Regions from separate parts of the Paenibacillus salivarius genome, predicted to be linked through region 3. Evidence: a T-box and tRNA genes for the amino acid it is inferred to sense, from the RefSeq annotation. Region 3 holds a T-box; the other regions hold tRNA genes.
The links. The T-box of region 3 lies ahead of argS (arginine--tRNA ligase). A T-box ahead of a tRNA ligase gene usually reads a tRNA of that ligase, here a tRNA-Arg.
Positions count from the first base shown of each region.

Region 1: it encodes a tRNA-Arg, which carries the amino acid that the T-box ahead of argS (arginine--tRNA ligase) is inferred to sense. The anticodon was not compared.
Region 2: it encodes a tRNA-Arg, which carries the amino acid that the T-box ahead of argS (arginine--tRNA ligase) is inferred to sense. The anticodon was not compared.
Region 4: it encodes a tRNA-Arg, which carries the amino acid that the T-box ahead of argS (arginine--tRNA ligase) is inferred to sense. The anticodon was not compared.

Region 1 covers NZ_CP195592.1:1,451,089-1,456,533, forward strand. Annotated here, with positions in the region: gene asnB (asparagine synthase (glutamine-hydrolyzing)) at 1-1,517, opposite strand, end outside; gene ACSFXJ_RS06450 (hypothetical protein) at 1,649-1,969, shown strand; gene ACSFXJ_RS06455 (hypothetical protein) at 1,990-2,340, shown strand; tRNA gene ACSFXJ_RS06460 (tRNA-Arg) at 2,423-2,496, shown strand; gene ACSFXJ_RS06465 (hypothetical protein) at 2,989-3,399, shown strand; gene ACSFXJ_RS06470 (hypothetical protein) at 3,578-3,982, shown strand; gene ACSFXJ_RS06475 (hypothetical protein) at 4,151-5,445, shown strand, end outside.
Region 2 covers NZ_CP195592.1:206,985-212,429, forward strand. Annotated here, with positions in the region: gene ACSFXJ_RS01015 (PdaC/SigV domain-containing protein) at 1-835, shown strand, start outside; gene clpP (ATP-dependent Clp endopeptidase proteolytic subunit ClpP) at 1,097-1,693, opposite strand; tRNA gene ACSFXJ_RS01025 (tRNA-Arg) at 1,925-1,999, opposite strand; gene ACSFXJ_RS01030 (sugar-binding transcriptional regulator) at 2,383-3,438, shown strand; gene gap (type I glyceraldehyde-3-phosphate dehydrogenase) at 3,543-4,553, shown strand; gene ACSFXJ_RS01040 (phosphoglycerate kinase) at 4,785-5,445, shown strand, end outside.
Region 3 covers NZ_CP195592.1:3,889,691-3,895,135, reverse strand. Annotated here, with positions in the region: gene pyk (pyruvate kinase) at 1-1,256, shown strand, start outside; gene ACSFXJ_RS18000 (acyl-CoA thioesterase) at 1,346-1,765, shown strand; gene ACSFXJ_RS17995 (FxsA family protein) at 1,825-2,217, shown strand; T-box leader at 2,459-2,688, shown strand; gene argS (arginine--tRNA ligase) at 2,742-4,487, shown strand; gene ytvI (sporulation integral membrane protein YtvI) at 4,507-5,445, opposite strand, start outside.
Region 4 covers NZ_CP195592.1:1,478,111-1,483,555, reverse strand. Annotated here, with positions in the region: gene clpP (ATP-dependent Clp endopeptidase proteolytic subunit ClpP) at 1-335, opposite strand, end outside; gene tig (trigger factor) at 663-2,057, opposite strand; gene ACSFXJ_RS06575 (hypothetical protein) at 2,211-3,134, opposite strand; tRNA gene ACSFXJ_RS06570 (tRNA-Arg) at 3,283-3,356, shown strand; gene ACSFXJ_RS06565 (L-lactate dehydrogenase) at 3,906-4,862, opposite strand; gene ACSFXJ_RS06560 (glutathione peroxidase) at 5,095-5,445, shown strand, end outside.

The sequences.
Region 1 (5,445 bases), 2.4 Mb from region 3:
TTGATTTCCCATGGGATATTCCAGACATATTGGACCAGCCGGTGATCGCAATAAGGAACGCGGACTTCAAGCCCTGCCCCCATGCTCATCCGGTCTTTGCGGTCAAGCAGGGTTGGCATGAACCGCGTGATGTTCAAGTACGACATGTTTCTCATTCGCGCCTCTCCGGGCGTTTCGCCTTTGAGATGGGGCACTTCCCCCAGCGCTTCGTTATATCGGTCCGCCACATACTGTTCGGGGGTGATCCACTCGCGAATTTCCGGGGACAGCAGACCGGCACGAAGCCCGGTGGCTACCGACCAAGGGAATGTGCCTGAGCCCAGCAGCTCTTCCCGGTGAAACCACGGGTATCCGCCGAACACCTCGTCCGCGGCTTCTCCTGAAATGGCGACGGTAGCTCCTTTTTTGATTTCCCGGCAAAACAGCAATAGTGACGCGTCGACATCCGCCATTCCGGGCAAGTCGCGGGCCAAGGTCGAGTCTTCGAGCGCGGCGATCAGCTCGGGCGTGTCAAAGGTGATCGGGTGATGCTCCGTGCCGAGCTCCTCCACCATCCGTTTAATCCAGGGGGCGTCCGCTCCCGGCTGGTAGCTGTGCTCCTGAAAATACTTATCGTTATCCGTATAATCCACCGAATACGTATGCACCTGACCCTGCCCGGTCCTGCGGTAATAATCGACCGCCAGGGCGGTAAGGGCGCTTGAATCGAGACCGCCCGACAGCAGGGTGCATACGGGAACGTCGGAAAGCAGCTGGCGCTCCATCGTATCCTGCAGCAGCCGGCGGATCGCCGCGGCGGTTTCGTCGACAGGGTCAAGATGCGGCTCGGCTTCCAGCTTCCAGTAGGTGTAGGATCGAAGCCCTGAGCGATTGAAAATCATCGCGCTGCCTGGCCGCAGTTCCTTCATGTTTCGATATACCCCATGCCCCGGCGTTCTCGCGGGTCCGATCACGAAAATTTCGGCAAGTCCTTCCGGTCCGACAATGGCCTCCACTTTGGGATGCTTCAGGATAGACTTCGGTTCGGAAGCGAAAATAAGCGTCTCCCCGGCTTCGCTGTAGAACAAAGGCTTTACGCCGAGCCGGTCTCTCGCAAAAAACACATGCTCCCTCGCGCTATCCCATACGGCAAAGGCGAAAATGCCGTTTAGCCTGTATACGCAGTCCGGCCCCCATTCCATATAAGCCTGCAGCAGCACTTCCGTATCGCATTGGGTCCGGAAGGTCTTGCCTCTGGTTTGCAGTTCCTTTTTCAGTTCCGGAGCATTGTAAATCTCTCCGTTATAAACAATGGTATATGTGGCCTCGTTCTCCTGAATGATCATCGGTTGGGCCCCGTTCGCGGGATCCATGACACTAAGACGCCGATGACCGAAAGCCACGGGGCCGGATATCCATGTTCCCTGGGCGTCGGGCCCTCTTTTTTCCAGGCAGGAAGTCATCGACACGACCAATTCGAGCTCCGATTCCGTCGACAAATTCCGGTTCCATTCGATAAATCCGGTGATTCCGCACATGTTTGGTTTCTCCTCTCTTTTCCGGGTGAAAAGTAATAACAAATTATGCCCGCCCAAAGCATAAAATGTCTGTCCTAAAAGGAAAACTACAAGCAAATGAGGGACTTTGCCCCAGAATGGGAGGGTTGAATGTGGTAAAAAATACGTACTATGTTTCCTTGCAAGGCCGGTCGTTGCTGGATGATGAAGGTGCATCGAGTTACGAATGGGCCATCCTAGCAACACCGGAAGAAGCTGACATGATAAGTCACATGTTGGAGCAAATTGATGAAAAAGAAGTCAGCACGTTTTTAGCGTACACCTATCCGTGGCCGGATTCCCCGGAGGACGATGTCAATGCAAGTTACCAGAGCAACATTGATGCCCTGTATAAGGAGATATACCGGCTTGGAACCCCGGAAACCCGGGAGCAGCTGGAACGCGGGATGGGTTTCGGAGATGGCGGAGAATAGCGGGAGGAGTTGGGTAGCGGATGTACTATATTAAAGATGCGGCATTTCGGCGAGTAACCGAGCTCGAAGGAACCCCCTGCGCGGAAATTCAGGTACGGCCGGGAGCGGTCGACGATCCGGATCTCTTTGTGTATATTGCCCGTTCGGAGGAGGGGCCCCGCTCGGAATTCGAAATCATCCGCATGATCCGCAGCGATGCCAGCCTTGAGACGGACTGGTTTGATAACAACATGCACCAGGCCACCGCCACCGTCGCCGAGGAGGAATTCTGCAATACAGGGTGGCCGGCTCCCGAAAAACAACGGAAAGAATTCCTTCAACGTCTGCTTGCCCATGAAGGCATTTCCGACCGATTGAACAAGGAACTCTAATTTTCAAAAGATAACCCTTTGAAAAAATCAAAGGATGCGCTATAATAAATAACGCATCCTTTTTTACATAGTTCATTTTCATGTCCCAGTAGCTCAGCTGGATAGAGCAACGGCCTTCTAAGCCGTCGGTCGGGGGTTCGAATCCCTCCTGGGACGTTTTCCGTGCATGCTTCGGGGCCCGTGTCTACGGGCCTCTTTTAGTACTAATCGAATGTTTAAAGCGCTAAAGCGTTTTGTCTCTGGCGTCCAGAGAGGGGTATTTGGACAGCCGATGGACAGCTGAAAGACAATGGGCCATCTTCTTCGGAAGGTGGCTTTTTTGCGTTTGTACAAAGGGCTGCAAAAGGTCCAGCCACCAAGGGCGTGTGGCGAGAAGCAGCAGTTCCAAGATGAAAGAAACCCCTTGACTGGCTCGGGCCATATGTAAAAATACTGAATGTTTATTCATTATCGTGAATAAAGGGGCGCGAGAACCCATGTTCCTATTGCGGAAGAGCGCGGCCTGGGGTGCTCGTCGCCTACTTCCCAGGCTAGCATTGCATAGGGTCTAATAGGGAAGAAAGTCGAAAGGAGTGATCCAAGTGCCAGAAGTCTAGAGTAAAGTTAACTGCACAACCAAATCAAATTAAAGTATAGGAGGAAGATTCAATGAAAAATCAATTTAAGGTTACTTATCGTCAGCAAGTGGGGAAGGTTTATTGGATGCACGAAGAAATCACTCAAGCCGATCAGGTGTTTCCATTGAAAACTAAACTTAGTGGTATGGGTGTTTTGACAGAAAACGATCTGGCCTTTGAAGTGGATTGTCCTGAACTTGAGGAACGCTTGCTTAACAATCGATTTTATGAATTGGATAGTCAAGGAATCCCGGACGAATCTTCTGAAGACTACCCGTTTTATTTGATGCAAGTGCATATTGACGATCAAACCTTTGAGATTGACCCGCAAGAGATCATCCATCACCCGATTTATGAGTTTTACAAGGAACTCCAACGGCATTTCCTAAATCCGAAGGTCATGTTCGATAGGGGGATTATATTTACCGCTACTCTTTACTAAACGAGGGGGAGGCACCCTCTCCCTTTCATTAAAACAAGTCTTTTGTTGACGGATGCCGCTGGTAGTATTCTGTGACCCCCTTGCTCTATGACAACCGAATAGATAACTTCCATGCCTGAAATCCTTGATGGTAAAATATGGATATAAAAACGAGTAATCCATTCAGGAGGTAGACGGGATGAAGGTTAAAGGAATTCTTAAAATGTCCGTAGTTCTCGGTGTCTCAGCTACAACGCTTCGTAAAATGATGCAGCGTGAAGACTTTCCGGTAGATAAATCCGAAGCAGGTTGCTGGGAGTTTGACACTGACGAAGTGTTGCCTTGGTTTAAAAGCCACTACGGATATTTGGAGGGGTTTCAGAATGGAAGTATGGTCACGGCGAGTGGTTTAAAGAAGAAGCTCAAAATAAACCATAAAACGGTTACCCGATGGCTATATGAAGGAATGCCGCACCAAAAGGTTAATCCCAGTTTGGTCGTGATCGACCTAAAAGAAGCGGCAAAGTGGCTAGCAAAACATTCAGAATCGACAAAAATCTACAGTGAACGACTGGAACAGATTATATCCAGCCATGAACACTAAAAACGTACGGTTACAAAAAAAGCGGCCCACGAGGGGCCACTTCAAGGTGATGGACATTCGGTGCTACGAATACCATCGGTGTTGCAATTAGGAGGCGATATTCTGACGCCCCTATTGTAACACCTCCTTGTAGGGCCAACAAGATATATACACAAGGAGGAAACAAGCATGAATAAAGAAGATTTATATGCTCTGGATGAAAATGAACAACATGAACTAGATAACTTTAACATCTGTGACCGGGCAACATTTCAAGCGCTTTTAGATGAGTACGGTGACAAGCTTGATGATGAACGTATAATCAATGCGGTTGTAACCACTGGAAAATGGGATCGTAAAAAAGACCTTAAAACACTTGGAATTATATTTGCTAAATTTAAGGCTAAGCAGGGATTGATCGAGTCTAGTAAAGAGGCAAAAGAGCAAGAGGCAGATCGATTTGTGGATGAAGTCGTTAAAAAAGCTAAAAGAGCATACCATGATCTTCCAACTGGTGTTGTAGAGAGACCTGATGGGTACGAAATTTTAGATATTACTAAAGACGGGCGAGTTATTTCTAGACGATTGACAAACTTTGTATTCAAAAACATTCGCAAAGTACAGATGGATTCGGAAGAAAAAGTGCTTCTCGTTGATATTAAATGCGAAACACAAGCTGTAGGGAAAAACATTATTCTCGATGCGGATAGAACTGTTGAGCGAAAAAAGCTGCTCGCTACGCTCAGAAAGCAGGTTCCTGAAGCTAATATCATTACTACCAAAACAGAAGAAATAGATGAATTGATGACTCACGTAGCTAAGCAAGCTCAGGGAACTGCTATTATTGAGGATTATATGGGAATGTTCTATCACAAAGAAAGTGAAAAATATTATTATGTTGTCAATAAAGTAGGCGGAGGATACACATACATTAAACCCTCCACTATGAACGTTCCAGACAGTGATTTAGTTCTAATCAAGGGTCGTCGGCATGAATCCAACCAAGTGTCTGTACGAAACGTACTGTCTGACACATCTTGGTACAATGCAGCAACGGAACTCCTTTCCATCGTTCCTGCTTCATTGAAGAATCATAAGTCCCTGCTTATGCTCTCTTGGTTCTTTGCTGCACTGGTAAGTCCATGGATGCATAGGGAGCTCGGGCTAAAACTCCCCATCCTATTTATCTATGGAGAGCCCGGAAGTGGGAAATCTACTAACCTGAACCTAATCACTACCTTCTTTGGAAACCCCAATAACGATAGTGTTTCAATGAGTTCCACAAACCAGCCTATCCGGGATGCTATGAGTTGCACCAATGCCTTTGCAATGCTCACAACAGAGTATAATGATAAGGCGAACAATATTACATCGATCATTTTTATGCTGAAGACACTATATGATCGTAGCTCCTATTCAAGAGGTCAAGTGGATCGAAATGATAACTACCCACTACAAGCCCCATGGATCATGCAAGGGAATAT
Region 2 (5,445 bases), 2.0 Mb from region 3:
AAAGTACGATGAGCGGACAAACACATATACGCTAAAACGTCAAAATGTCGTCGTTCAGCTGACACCGTCCGACATTGGCGCAAAAGCCGTCGTGGACGGAAGTACACAGGTGCTCCCTTACGCATGGAAGGTCGTTGAAGGGAAACCGTATGTATCCGCAGATGTGCTGACGAACCATCTAGGCTACACCTCGGATTGGGATAAGACGAAAAATACGCTGAACCTCGTACCGCATCGATTGAACAATATCAAGATCGAAACCCGAACGATGGAGAAGTCCCTTCCCGGAGCTTCGATTAAAGTCGAGTATCCGCAGGTCAGCGGCTTGCGCAGCAAAGAAGCGGGGCGCAAGATCAATGCGGAGCTGCAATCCAGAGCCGAGGCTTTTGTGAAAAAGTCGCTGAAGGAAGCGCAGAATGCTCTCCCCTCTCCGAGCGGAGCCCCTTACGAGTTTCTCGGCAACTATACGGTTACCTTCAACCGCGAAGGGCTGCTGAGCATCTTGGAGCAGACCTACGCGTATACCGGAGGGGCGCACGGCATCAGCTTCAGGGAAGGGCTGACGTTCCGCCTGAGCGATGGCAAACTGCTGACGTTGGACGAGGTGCTCCGCGCGAATCCCGACTTCCGCAATATTGTCGATCCTTCGATCGCGAAGCAGCTGCAGCAAACGGAAGGGTATTTCGGCGGCTTTAAAACGATCGGCAACAATCCCGACTTCTATCTGAAGAATGACGGGGTGGTCATCTTTTTCCAACTGTATGACTACTTGCCTTATGTATTCGGATTCCCGGAGTTCTACTTTTCGTTTTCGGAGCTGGGAGTCAAGAGGTAACTTTGTGTTTGCTGCTTAACGGAACTGGGAGACGTTATTTGCTCCGAATTCCACATTTCGAACATCTAACGGATCTATAAGCTCTTATTTGCCTTCTTCAGCTCAGTAATGGTGCTGATTGAGGGGAATAAGGGCTGTGGGTTCCGTTAAGTTCCGAAAGCCGGTGTTTTTGAAGAAATAACGGCTGTAGGTTCCGTTAGCGCAACAAAAAAAGGCTGTCCGCCGAGCGTAAAGCTCGACAGGCAGCCTTTTTGTTGTTTATTACACGCCTTGAGGCGTTACTTTCTCGATAACACGGTCGATCAGTCCGTATTCCTTCGCTTCCGCGGCGCTCATGAAGTAGTCGCGGTCGGTATCCTTTTCGATACGTTCCAGCGGTTGGCCCGTGCGCTCGGCCAAAATTTTGTTCAGCTTGTCGCGCATTTTCAGAATGCGGCGTGCGCGGATTTCGATGTCCGTAGCTTGGCCTTCCGCTCCGCCCAGCGGCTGGTGAATCATGATCTCGCTGTTCGGAAGGGCAAAGCGTTTGCCCGGAGCGCCGGCGTTCAACAGGAAAGCACCCATGGAAGCCGCAAGGCCCACGCAGATCGTGGAGACATCGGATTTGATGAATTGCATCGTATCAAAGATAGCCATACCGGCCGTAATGGAACCGCCTGGGCTGTTGATGTACAAATGAATATCTTTGCCCGGATCTTCCGCATCAAGGAACAGCATTTGCGCAATGATGGAGTTTGCGACGACGTCATTGACTTGGGAACCGAGGAAAATGATGCGGTCTTTCAGCAATCTGGAGTAAATGTCGTAGGCGCGTTCTCCGCGGTTACTTTGTTCTACAACCATAGGAATATAACTCACCGATAAAACCTCCTTATATATTGGATCGATGCTTGCACTCACAATCGGTTCAATCAACTTAAAAGGTTGTTTAAAAAAGCCATCCTTTTTAAACCCGCATTTTAAGAATTGACGGAATCGATGAATATTAACCTCATGATAAACAATTTTAAACAAAAAGTCAAAGAAGGTCAAACCCAGTGTAATAAAAAAGTCCGTTTCAGGACGGACATTCGATTTCATAAAGTTAAATGGCGCGCCCGCGAGGAATCGAACCTCGATCTCAGGCTCCGGAGGCCTACGTCATATCCATTGGACCACGGGCGCATATCAGTCATTCGTTTAGCGTAGCAAAAATGATTATATGATATCCCGACATAAAAAGCAAGCGACGATCCCAAAAAAATGAATGGTTCTTTTTGGAGGGATGCGGTTAATGATATGGGAGTCTACTGTTGCTGAGGATAGATGGTCGATCGTCGTCTATTTTACATCAATCGGGGGCCTTTTTTTGTTATCGGCCGAAACGATTAAGCCTCTACGATTTGGGGCATGCATAAGTAGAAAACACTTGGTAAATTATACGGACGTCAGGCTTGCAACAGGTGTAGAAATTGGTTAAAATAACAGTGGGACTTAAAAAGTTAACCCGGGACGTTTTAAGGCCAAGGAGAAGGAGAGAGAAGACGAAGCTTGCAGGAGTGGAAAGCATGCGAACGATTTTGGAAATGCAAAAGCAGCTTCTTCCTGATCTCATGGAAATTCTCAAGAAACGGTACACCATTCTTCACCAGATCTTGTTGTCGGGCGTAATCGGCCGCAGAACTCTGGCGGTGTCACTAAACATGACGGAACGAGTGTTGCGGGCCGAGACGGATCTCCTGAAGGCTCAGGGCCTGATTGAAATCGAGAATATAGGCATGAGAATCAGTGATTCGGGCAGAAAACTGCTGGAAGAGCTGGAGCCGATCGTGAATGAAATCTTCGGATTGTCCAATCTGGAAGAGAGAATCCGCACGGCATTCGGGCTTCGCAAAGTGGTGATCGTACCCGGTGACAGTGAAGCTTCACCGCTGGCCAAGAAGGAACTCGGCCGGGCAGGAGCCAAGGCGCTGCTTGGGGTGATGAATGGCGACGACGTTGTAGCCGTAACCGGAGGATCGACAATTGCCGAGGTTGCGGAACAATTGAATCCGCCGGCGAGCGTCTCGCTGAAGCATAGTTGGTTCGTTCCCGCACGGGGCGGACTTGGCGAGAGCTTGGAGATTCAAGCGAATACGATAGCTTCCAATATGGCGAAGCGGGTCGGAGCGGGTTATCGCCTGCTGCACGTTCCCGATTTGCTCGGAAAGGAAGCCTACGAATCGCTCGTTAACGATCCGAACATCCATGATATCGTAGGAATGATCCGCCAAGCGCGGGTGATTGTGCACGGAATCGGGGATGCTATGGAGATGGCAAGACGGCGCAAGCTTGGGGAAGAAATGCTCCAGGAGTTAAAGAAGGAAGGCGCGCTTGCCGAGTCTTACGGGTACTATTTTGACAAAGACGGCATTGTGGTTCATAAAATGCTGACCCTGGGCCTTCGGCTGGAAGACATCCGGAGGACGGAAACCGTCATCGCGATCGCGGGCGGCAAGAGCAAGGCGAAGGCGATTCACGCGGTGCTGCAGTTCGGACAGGAAGATATTCTGGTCACGGACGAAGCCGCAGCCGAGGAAATCGTGAAGGAAATCGAACTTCGTTCGGGCCGCGCGGCGGAATAGCGGGTTTCTTTTTCGCGGGGAATAATGAAATTATGTTTACTCATGACGGGTTAATCAGCCTGTCTTGAATAATAAAAAAAATTGAACACTGGGAGGATCTTTTCATGAGTGTAAAAGTTGGTATTAACGGATTTGGACGTATCGGACGCTTGGCTTTCCGCCGTATTCAAAACGTGGAAGGCATTGAAGTTGTAGCAATCAACGACCTGACAGACGCCAAAATGTTGGCGCACCTGTTGAAATATGACACGACGCAAGGCAAGTTCGACGGCGAAGTTGAAGTTCATGACGGCTTCTTCAAAGTAAACGGCAAAGAAGTTAAAGTACTTGCTAACCGTAACCCTGAAGAATTGCCTTGGGGCGAGCTTGGCGTAGACATCGTGCTCGAGTGCACAGGCTTCTTCACGACTAAAGAAAAAGCTGAGCTTCACCTGAAAGGCGGAGCTAAAAAAGTCGTTATCTCCGCACCTGCTACAGGCGATATGAAAACTATCGTTTACAACGTTAACCATGAAATCCTTGACGGTTCGGAAACGGTTATTTCCGGTGCTTCTTGCACAACGAACTGCTTGGCTCCTATGGCTAAAACGCTTCAAGACAAATTCGGTATCGTTGAAGGCTTGATGACTACGATCCATGCTTACACTGGCGACCAAAACACGCTTGACGCTCCTCATGCGAAAGGCGACTTCCGTCGTGCCCGTGCCGCTGCCGAAAACATCATCCCTAACACGACTGGTGCTGCAAAAGCAATCGGTCTGGTTATCCCTGAACTGCAAGGCAAATTGGACGGCGCGGCTCAACGCGTTCCAGTTGCAACAGGTTCCCTGACTGAGCTCGTTACTGTTCTTGAGAAGAACGTAACTGCAGCTGAAATCAACGAAGCTATGAAAGCCGCTTCCGACCCAGAAACTTATGGCTACACAGAAGACGAAATCGTATCTTCGGACATCAAAGGAATGACTTTCGGTTCCCTGTTCGACGCTACGCAAACGAAAGTATTGACTGTTGGCGACAAACAACTGGTTAAAACCGTTGCTTGGTATGACAACGAAATGTCCTACACCGCTCAATTGGTTCGTACTTTGGAATACTTCGCAAAAAAAGTTAAGTAATTAACAGATCCTTGATAACAAGACCAAAGAGGAGATACCTTCAACGAGGACTCCTCTTTGGTTCATGAATTTTTATTGATTCGACATTCACACACACCGTTTTAGATAAAAAGAGTTCCATTAGATAAAATGGTAGTTCAAAAAATCAGGTGACTTTTTTGAACTACCTCTAGAGAAGCAGTACCGCTTAGGAGAGAAATCTGGAGTCACGCCTATAGGAGGAACGTGGAGATGAACAAGAAAAGTGTACGTGATGTGGAAGTAACCGGCAAACGCGTGTTTGTCCGCGTGGATTTCAATGTACCGATGCAAGACGGTCAAATTACCGACGATACCCGGATTCGCGAAACGCTGCCGACGATCAAATATTTGATCGAAAACGGCGCGAAAGTCATTTTGGCGAGCCATTTGGGACGTCCGAAGGGCCAAGTGAACGAAGACATGCGTTTGACGCTGCCTGCAAAACGCCTTGGCGAATTGCTGGGTAAAGAGGTTGCTAAAGCCGACGAAGCGATCGGTGACGCAGTAAAAGCGAAAGTAGCCGCTATGAACAATGGCGACGTGCTTGTGCTTGAAAACGTCCGTTTCTATCCGGGCGAAGAAAAGAACGATCCTGAGCTGGCGAAACAATTCGCGGAGCTGGCCGATCTGTTCGTGAACGACGCTTTCGGCGCCGCTCACCGTGCGCATGCATCGACCGAAGGTATCGCTCACTATCTGCCAGCCGTTTCCGGTCTGCTGATGGAAAAAGAATTGTCCGTTCTCGGCAAAGCTTTGTCGAACCCGGATCGTCCTTTCACAGCGATTATCGGCGGTTCCAAGGTGAAGGACAAAATCGACGTGATCGACAACTTGCTGACGATCGCCGACAACGTTTTGATCGGCGGCGGAT
Region 3 (5,445 bases):
AGCTGGGGAAATCAATCGCCATACTGCTGGACACGAAAGGTCCTGAAATCCGCACCGGCAAATTGAAGGAAGAACCGATCGAACTCGTGCAAGACGAATTCATCACTTTGACCACAGAGGAAATCCTCGGTGACAAAGACCGCCTCTCCATCACTTACAAAGATCTTCCTGGAGACGTGGAAGTCGGTTCGACCATTCTGATCGATGACGGTTTGATCGGATTGACCGTAGTGGACATTCAAGGAACGGAGATCAAATGCCGTATCGTAAACGGCGGAACGATCAAGAGCAAGAAAGGCGTAAACGTACCCGGCGTAGCGATTTCCCTGCCAGGCATCACCGAAAAAGACGCTAACGATATCAAATTCGGGATCGAACAAGGCATCGATTTCATTGCGGCTTCCTTCGTTCGTAAAGCCAGCGACGTGCTTGAAATCCGTGAGTTGCTGGAACGCAATAATGCGACTCATATTCAGATCATCTCCAAAATCGAGAACCAACAAGGTGTCGACAATTTGGATGAAATCCTGGAAGTTTCCGACGGCCTGATGGTTGCCCGCGGCGACCTTGGCGTGGAAATTCCTGCCGAAGACGTGCCTCTGGTTCAAAAACGCATGATCGAAAAATGTAACCGCGCCGGCAAGCCGGTCATTACGGCTACGCAAATGCTGGATTCGATGCAGCGTAACCCAAGACCTACGCGCGCCGAAGCGAGTGACGTAGCGAACGCGATTTTTGACGGCACGGATGCGATCATGTTGTCCGGGGAAACGGCAGCAGGGAAATATCCTGTCGAATCCGTACTGACCATGTCCCGCATTGCCGAAAAAGCGGAATCCGCGTTGGAATACCATGAAATTTTCCTGAAACAAAGCAATGCTCAACAAACGACCGTTACCGAAGCGATCAGCCAATCGGTGGCTAACTCCGCTCTGGAATTGAACGCGAAAGCGATCATCACTTCCACGGAAACCGGCTATACCGCTCGCATGGTATCCAAATATCGTCCGAAAGCTCCGATCATCGCCGTGACGACCGAAGATCAAACGCTTCGTCGCCTTGCCTTGAACTGGGGCGTGAATCCGGTGAAAGGTCAAGTGGCTACCTCCACGGACGAAATGTTCGATAACGCGATGAAAGGCGGCCTTGATTCCGGTCTCGTCAAAGAAGGCGATCTCGTCGTGATCACTGCAGGTATTCCGCTGGGCCGTTCCGGTTCGACGAACCTGATTAAGATCGGGCAAGTTCGTAAATAATATTTTTAAAGAATATTCTGAAAGCAATGGGGTCCCGGTCACGGGTCCGCCATTGCTTTTTTTCACAGTATAAATAAAGGGTGATTTCTTTGCATATCAGTGAAATGGAGATTAAGCCGAAATATTTCGAATTTGATATGATGGGTATTATATACCACGCCCATTATCTCGGATGGTTTGAAGCCGGGCGAACGAAATTGATCGAGGAACTGGGCTTCAATTACATCGATATGGAACAAGCGGGTTACATATCGCCTGTGCAGGAAATGAACGTGACCTACAAAAAAGGGATTCGTTACGGCGATGAAGTGCTGCTGCGCACCTGGATCAAGAGCAACGGCGGCGTCAAAACCGAATACGGGTACGAGGTGCGGAACGGCGAAGGCGAGCTTTGCGTGGAGGGAACATCCGTCCATTATGTGGTCAGACGGGACGATTTCAAGCCGGTTCAATTCAAAAAGACGTTTCCGGATTGGTACGCGGCTTTCGATCAGGCGAGCAAACTTTGATTCTCGCAAATCAAAACGGTACAATTAAGAGGATGCTGGAGACAAAAGGAGTTATCTTTATGCGTAAATGGATTGCCGTTTTGATTGTTGTGGTACCGATCATCGAATTTTGGGGGTACGTGGAGGTTGCGGAAAGACTGGGCGTCGGTAAAACGATCTTCCTGACTTTGGCCACCTCGATTATCGGCGGATTGATGATGCAGTTTGAGGGGCGCAAAGTGCTGGCGGATGCGAAAGCGCAAATGGTCGGGCAAACGGTTCCTGGCCGGATGATGATCGACGGCATGTGTATATTCGGAGGAGGCATTTTGCTGCTGATCCCGGGGTTTGTGACCGATATTATCGGATTTATCTTGGTATTCCCGTTGACAAGACCCCTCTGCAGGGCGCTCTTGACCAAGTGGATCGGCAAGAAAATCAAGGACGGCACGATCACGTTTTTCAGACGTTGACATTTTGCCCGTTTTTCGTTATAAATGCGTTAAGCCATTTTTTGAGTTTTAGATTTTATTTAATGATTGTTCAAAAAAGTCGGCTTTTCAGCACCGAGAAGGTTGGATGAAGGAGGGAGTGAGGAGCGGAGCGTAGGCAAAACCTACGTGAGCACCGGAGCGACCGACTGAATTCAAGATTCGATGTCGAATAGTCCTTCAGTGCAACTTCGTGATCAAAAGACGAATTTTTGAACTACCTATAAATTCGATGAACGGGGTAGTAGTTTGCGGGTATCCTTTACAGCGAGCCGGGGCGGTGGAAGCCGGTATGGAGCCGTGAATGAATCGGGCCCGGGAGATGGTTGGCCGAACCGGAGGATCAAAGTAGGCTAACCCGGCAACCGGCCGTTATCCGGATGAAAGCGGCCGAATCGTCGGATTCGGCACTTAGAGTGGCACCGCGGGAACTGAAAGTCTCTCGTCTCTTATATGGAGATGGGAGGCTTTTTTGCATTATTTAATTTGAAAGGAGCGTCATATCCATGGAACATTTCAAAAAGACGATCGCGGCGGCCCTTGCGCCGCTGCTTCCCGGAATCGGGGAAGCGGAAATCCGGGAAATGCTGGAGACTCCTCCGGACGATGCGATGGGTGATCTGTCGCTGCCCTGTTTTAAACTGAGCAAAAGGCTGAAGAAATCCCCGGCGGCGATCTCGGATGAACTGGAGAAAGGCCTCAAGGGGACTGAGAACGGCACGGAGATCATTGCACGCACGGGGTCCGTATCCGGTTACTTGAATTTTTATTTGAAGCCGGAAGAGATTTGTCGTCAAGTCATGACCGCGATTCTTGAAAAGGGGGAACGGTTCGGATCTCAAGCTTTGGGTGAAGGCAAGACCGTGGTGATCGACTTTTCCTCGCCGAATATCGCTAAGCCGTTCCATGTCGGACATCTTCGTTCGACCGTGATCGGAAACGCGCTTTACCGCATTTTTTCGTTTCTCGGTTACCGCAGCATCGGCATTAATCATCTCGGGGACTGGGGAACGCAGTTCGGGAAATTGATCACCGCCTATTTACGCTGGGGGGACGAAGGAAAGTTGGCCGAAGGCTCCATCGATGAACTGCTGAATTTGTATGTCCGTTTCCATGAGGAGGCGGAGCAGGATCCCGGTCTGAAAGACGAGGCGAGAGCCTGGTTCGCCAAAATGGAGCAGGGCGATCCCGAAGCGTTGAAGCTGTGGAGAGAATTCGTGGATTTGAGCATGGCGGAGTTTGACAAAATTTACGACTTACTCGGCGTGCGCTTCGATTACGTCACCGGGGAGAGCTTTTATAATGACCGGATCGAACCGGTGGTCCGTACGTTAAGAGAGAAGGAGCTGCTTGTGGAGGACCAGGGAGCATGGCTCGTTCGGTTGGACGAATATGATATGGCACCCGCATTAATGCTGAAGCAGGACGGCAGCTCGCTGTACCATACGCGCGACGTTGCGGCGGCGATTTACCGGAAGGAGACGTATCGTTTTGACAAAGCCGTTTACGTGACGGATTACTCTCAAAGCCTGCATTTTCGCCAGTGGTTCAAGGTCGTGGAATTGATGGGTTATGCGTGGGCGAACGAGCTGGTCCACGTCCCGTTCGGCCGTGTCAGCCTGGAAGGGGCCAGCTTGTCTACCCGCAAAGGGAATGTCGTTAAGCTGGAAGATTTGCTGAATCAGGCGATTCAAAAAATCGAAGCCATCATCGATGAAAAAAATCCGGAGCTGGAGAACAAGCGCGAAGTGGCGAAGCAGGTAGGCGTCGGTGCGGTCATTTTCAATGATTTGAGCGGAAACCGGATCAAGGATATCGATTTTTCCTGGGAGGATGCGCTCAGTTTTGAAGGCGAGACCGGCCCCTATGTTCAATATACGAACGCCCGGGCGTGCAGTTTGCTGGCTAAAGGAGATGAAGCCTTCCGGAAAGAGGCCGGCGTGGAGGAGAAGATGGAACGGGAATTTCATCCGGAATTATGCGGAGAGGATGCTGAGTTCAAGCTGGTCAAGCAGCTGTCCCGGTTCGAAGAAGTCGTCGCTCAGGCCGCGGCAAAGCTTGAACCTTCGCTCATTGCGCGTTACCTCGTGGATACGGCCCAGGCGTTCAACCGGTTTTATCACCATTGCCCGATTTTAGCGGCAGACACCCAAGATTTGCGCGTATTCAGGCTGGCATTAACCCGGTGTACGCAAATTACGCTCCAAAACGGGCTGAAGCTGATCGGCCTTGCGGCACCGGAACGAATATAAAGAAAAGCTGCGGTGATCTTCACCGCAGCTTTCCGTTTATGATGTAATTGCGAAGATCCATGATCACGCCCGCCCGGGCGAGCGCCCCGAAGACGACGAGGGAAACCGGCCCGATGATTAAGCCGAGCACCCCGAACAGCTTCAGGCCGACGAACATGGAGATCAAGGTCGGCAGAGGTTCGAGCCCGACGCTGGTGGCCAGCACCTTCGGCTCGATTAGCTGCCTCGCTACGAGAATGATGCCGTATAAGACCGACAACCCGATGGCAAGGCTCGATTCCCCGGACATAAAGGCGTAAATCAGCCAAGGAACCATAATGGTGCCGACGCCCAGATAAGGCAGCAGATCCACGATTCCGATCAAGAGGGCGTAGGTGAAGGCCGAATCGACTTGCAGGATCAGCAGCCCGACAAGGACGATCAGCGCGGTAATCGATATCATGATGAATTGGGCACGAAGAAACCCGAACAACGCCTTTTGCAAATCGGTCCATACCGCGGCCGCGCTTTTGCGAAACGGCAAAGGGATCAGTCCCGATAAAAAGGACATGTTCCTGTCCCAGCTATTGCTGATAAAAAAAGCCGCCAGCAGGATGACGATCAGGATGAGGCCGACGTTCGGCAGCGAAGTAAGCAGGTTCACGATCCCGGTAAGGAGGCCGCTTAACAGATTGGACAGCGCCGAGCTGATCGTTGACGCCGTATGGTCTATATTTTTGTTGATCGTATTACCGTAGCCGGGATTATCCGCGATAAAGCGGTTGATTTCATTAATAATATTTTGAATGCCTTCGCTTTGCGTCCACTCGACGAACCAATCCCGCCATTTTTCAATGTGAAGGTCCAGCGATTCCGCGAGAATGATCAATTCTTTGACGAGCCGGGTGACGGCCGCCGACAGGATGATGCCTGCGGCACCGACGTAAAAACCGAGAGAAGCCGTGACGGCCAGCCATCT
Region 4 (5,445 bases), 2.4 Mb from region 3:
CGCTTGCCTGGTGCGCCCGCCGTAAGCAAGAGCGAACCCATGCTGGCAGCCATGCCTACGCAAATCGTTGACACATCGGGCTTGATGTATTGCATCGTATCATATATACCCATCCCGGCAGTTACAGAACCACCCGGTGAGTTGATGTACAGATGAATATCCTTTTCGGGATCTTCCGCCGCCAAAAACAGCAGCTGGGCGATTACGAGATTGGCTACGTCATCGTCAATCGCGTTGCTTAAGAAAATAATGCGATCCTTGAGCAGTCTAGAATAGATATCGTAAGACCGTTCTCCCCGGTTTGTTTGTTCCACGACCATAGGTACCAGACTCATGTGACCAACCTCTTTTCTTTATCAATTTCCTTAGCCCTACAATATTTTATCACGTTCAAAGGCGCATGTCATTTTTCACCCATTATAGGGGGAATTTAAAAAGTCATTCAACCTTCCCGATGCCGAAAACCTGACTTTTTAAACACCTATTATAGTTTATGTTTTCGAAAATACAATATGTAAGCGCCTGTTCAAGGACAGACTTTGGTAATAATTGTATGTCGAAAAGTGAAAAATGAAGGCACGCATTTAGTATACGTGCCTTGACTTTGCTTTTTGTTATTCAAAATCCGCTCGGGAAAAACCTGACGGATGATTTCCCTTTTTTTACTCTTCGGATGCTTCTTCCGCTTCGTCCTTCGACTCAGCCTTGGCTGCCGCTTTTTTGGTCGTTTTCTTGGCTGCCGGTTTGCCTTCTTCGGCTTTCTCGGCCGGTACTTCCTTCGCGTTTTCGATCAGGAATTTGATCGTTTTGCGCAGAAGCACGTCTTCTCTCAAGCTGCCAAGCGAACCGTTAGCCGCAAGGATGTTGCGGATTTCTTCAGGGCTGCGTTTGTAAGCTTCAGCCATATCCTGAAGCTCCTTGTTGATTTCTTCTTCGGTAGCTTCAATCTTTTCGGCTTTGGCGATTTGCTCCAGAACCAGATTGTTGCGAACGCGTTTCTCTGCATCGTCCTTCATTTGACCTTGCAGATCTTCAATCGTTTGACCGGAGAATCCGAGGAACATTTCCAGGTTCATCCCTTGTGCGCGAAGACGGTTGTCGAAATCGCGAACCATGTTTTGAACTTCGCTTTGCACCATCGCTTCAGGAATTTCAACTTCCGCGTTCTCACCGACTTTGTCTACGAGAACCCCTTCGCGAGCTGCTTCAGCTTCTCTCTCCTTGCGGGATTGCAGCTGTTTCTTCAGGTCTTCTTTATACTCGTCCAACGTATCGAATTCACTTACGTCTTTAGCAAACTCGTCATCCAGCTCAGGAAGCTGTTTGCGTTTGATTTCGTGAACTTTTACTTTGAAAACGGCTTCTTTGCCGGCCAGTTCTTCCGCATGGTATGTTTCAGGGAACGTTACGTTTACGTCCTTGAAGTCACCGGTAGCCATTCCGACAACCTGCTCTTCGAACCCGGGAATGAAGGTGTTGCTGCCCAGTTCCAAGGAATAACGCTCTGCTTTACCGCCTTCGAAAGGAACGCCGTCAACGGATCCGTCAAAATCGAGAACGACGGTGTCACCGTTTTGAGCCGCTTCTTCGTCGATAACGATAAGCTCGGCATGACGTTCTTGCATGCGCGTAAGCTCTTCGTTCAGTTCTTCTTCGGTAACAGCGATATCGGCGGCAGGAACTTCGATTCCTTTGTAATCGCCAAGTTGGACTTCCGGCTTCACGGTTACTTTTGCTTTGAATTTGAAAGGTTGTCCCTTAGCAAATTGCTCAACGTCCACTTCCGGGCGATCTACCGGGAAAATATCAGTTTGATCAACCGCTTCGGTATAAACTTCAGGAAGCAAAATATCGATGGCGTCTTGGTACAGGCTCTCCACGCCGAACCGGGATTCGAAAATCGCCCGAGGTACTTTACCTTTGCGGAAACCAGGTACGTTTACTTTTTTAACCACTTTGTTAAAAGCTTTATCCAGTGCAGCGGCTACACGTTCCGCTTCCACTTCGACCTCGAGAACGCCGAGGTTCTTCTCTATTTTTTCCCAAGTTGCTTTCATTTTATGCCTTCCCCTCCAAATTTCACATATACTCTTAAATACTGAAACCGAATCGCGATAAAGCAGCTATCCAGGTTCCAGTATAGCTGTCCTTATTCCACGTTCAGAATAACCACTACATTATAAACAACAATACATCTTTTTACAAGAGCTTTAACCTTTCAGCCCTAATGACACAAATTGGCGCATCGTCCGGCAAGCCTGCTCGTATCTCAGCCTAAGGTGATCCGTAACCCCGTACAGACCGCGTATTTCCTCGTCATTCAAACCTCCGGGAAGGCTTTCGGCAACCATTTGATGCAGCGCCGCCGCCCAGATATCGATAACGGCATCCTCATCCCCAAGCAGCGAGCGATAGTCTTTCGTTCCGTAAATCGCCATAATAAATCCGCCCCAAAGCTCCTGGGCAAAATAAAAAAGTGTCGGGTCATGAACCTGGGTCTGATCGCCGACACGCTCAAGCACAGCCTGAATGGGCCCCGGAAAATCTTCCGGTTTGAGCGGAACCGTTTCAATCTCAATTTCCACGTACTCTCCGAGTCGAAATAAGGCGATTGCTCCGTGCGTGCCTCTTCGCTTTAGCGTTTGGAGAACCCGGTATTGGAGAAGCGGGTGCAATTCTTTGCGGCTCAGCCAAGCAATCAATTCTTCGTCGACCTCAGGCCGATCTAAATACGTGAGCTGCTCCAACGCAAGAAAAGTCTGTTCCGAAACGGGCTTGTCCGTCACCGTTCGAATCAGCCTTTCGGCATAATGTTCATCCTCGGCCAGCTTCGCCTCCAAATGCTGCCTGGCCATCGCTTCCTCTTCGTACTCGTCATCCCCGTCGCTTTCCGCAGCGTTCTTCTGCAGCATCGGAAACGCATCGTTCAGCCAATTAAGGAGCGCCTGCCATTCATCATAGAGTCTCGGATCCTGACCTTGGCATTGCAGCAAAAACTCGAGCAGATCCACCGCTTCTCCGTATCGCTCCGTCTCCAGCATTCGAGTCAGCTCAATTTGATAAAAATCCAATGTTTTCGGAAATAAAACAATGTTGTCCTTCTCGTTGTTCCGAGTATCGCTGATATAAGGCACCTCCTTTCAACCGGTCTAATTACCTGAGATTATAGCATAGAGATTATTGTTGGCAAAAATCGGCCCCCGTCCCCGGCAAACTTTTCAAATACCTCTTGCGCTTCCTAACTCGCTGTGGTACACTATTTTCTGCTTCTGTTTTTCTTATGTCCCAGTAGCTCAGCTGGATAGAGCAACGGCCTTCTAAGCCGTCGGTCGGGGGTTCGAATCCCTCCTGGGACGTATAGAAAGAGCCAGTTCAAAAGAACTGGCTCTTTTTGTGTCCAGGGATGAGAACCCCCGTGGGGGTTCGTCGGAGTGAGGCGGTCCCCGTGGTGGACTGACGAACGGAGTCTCGCGCCGGAGCGCGAGTATCCCTCCTGGGACGTATAAAATGAGCCCGTTCAAAAGAACTGGCTTTTTCTACGTCCAGGGACGAGAACCCCCGTGGGGGTTCGTCGGAGTGAGGCGGTCCCCGTGGTGGACCGGCGAACGGAGTCTCGCGCCGATGCGCGAGTATCCCTCCTGGGACGTTTCTTCTATACAAATGGCTCCTACATGTAGGAGCCATTTGTCGTTTTAGTAGAATAACCCCCGTAAAGGCTTCGGCGAAGCTAGGCGGTCTAACGTAATGTCCATTTTGCATGTCTTTTGCTGCATTTCGTGAAAAATGGAGAGTTTTCGCACAAATTGACGAAGATCGGAGTTTTTAAATACTTAAAATAATGTTTGCAGTTATCCGTTCTTCCCTCCATCGGCAAGCGGAGCCCGCACACAAATTACTATTCGGCATTACCCCCGACCGGAAAGACTCTCGATCGCACGGCTCAAAATAGAGCAGGAATGATCGAACTTTTGCTGTTCCTCCGGAGTCAGGTTGAGCTCGAGGACTTCCAGGATGCCGCCCCCGCCTATGATCGCGGGGACCCCGGCACAAACCTCGCTCTTTCCGTACTCTCCTTCGAGGATGACGGAAATGGCGATAATTTTGTGGTCGTCGTTCAAGATCGAGCGGACGATATATGCGAGCGCGTTGCCGATTCCGAATTGGGTATTGCCTTTCCGGGTAAAAATCTCCCAGCCCGCATCCTTGGTTTTTCGCTCGATTTCCTTCAAATCAACATCCTTGAACCGCTCCTTGTGCTGATCCAAAATATGCAATAGCGGCTTCCCGCCGATGGTTACGTGGGACCAGGCAACGAATTGGGACTCTCCGTGCTCCCCGAGCGCATACCCGTTTACGCTGCGCGGATCGATCGAAAAAACGTCGGACAACAATGTTTTTAACCGAGCCGAATCAAGCGAGGTCCCCGTCCCGATAACCCGGTGACGAGGAAAACCGGAAACCTTTTTTACGATATAAGTAACGATATCCACCGGATTCGCGGCCACGACAAACACGCCGTCAAAACCGCTAGCCATGATTCTTCCCACAATCTCGGTCGTGATTTTTTCCGCTTCCTCAAGCACGTCGAGCCGGGTTTGGCCCTCTTTCGGATTGGCCCCGGCGGTGATCACGACCACGTCGGCGTCGCCGCAATCCTCCAGGCTCCCGGCATAGACTTTCGTCCGGCTTGCGGTAAAATCCATGCAATGCGACAAGTCCAAAGCCTGCGCCACCGCCCGGTCAAAGGTACGGTCAATCATCATGATTTCATCGCAAACCGATTGGTTGATCATGGAATACGCACATGCCGCCCCCACCAGACCCGAACCGACAATCGTAACTTTTCTAGACGTTCTGGCCATCCTGCCCCGCCTCCATTTATCCTTTTGGTCAAATCTCTCTTTTCCGCGTCTGAACTGCGCTTTTTTCGATTATAACCGATTCATCATGTACATAATCCGCGAATTTTATCATAGAAAAAGACATGCCGTTGAAACGAATTTTTAAAAAATCTCATAAAATTGTCCTCATGCGGCTCAATGGGATAAAATCAGAAATAATCGCTTTAATTTTTTGAAGGAGGTTGGTTAATAAATGACAATATACGATTTCAGCGTCAAAACCATCGATGGAAAGGATACTACTTTAGCGCCTTATAAAGGCCAGGTCCTGCTTATCGTCAACACGGCCAGCGCCTGCGGCTTAACCCCCCATTACAAAGGGCTCCAGCACCTGTACAGCACGTATAAGGACAGCGGGTTCGCCGTGCTTGGTTTCCCTTGCAACCAATTTGCCGGGCAGGAACCCGGCACTGAGGAGGAGATCAAGAGCTTCTGCGAGCTAAACTACCAGGTAACCTTCCCGATGTTCAGCAAAATCGATGTTAAAGGCGAAAACGCCCATCCGCTCTACAAGTATCTCGTGGACAATACGCCGGCCCCATAT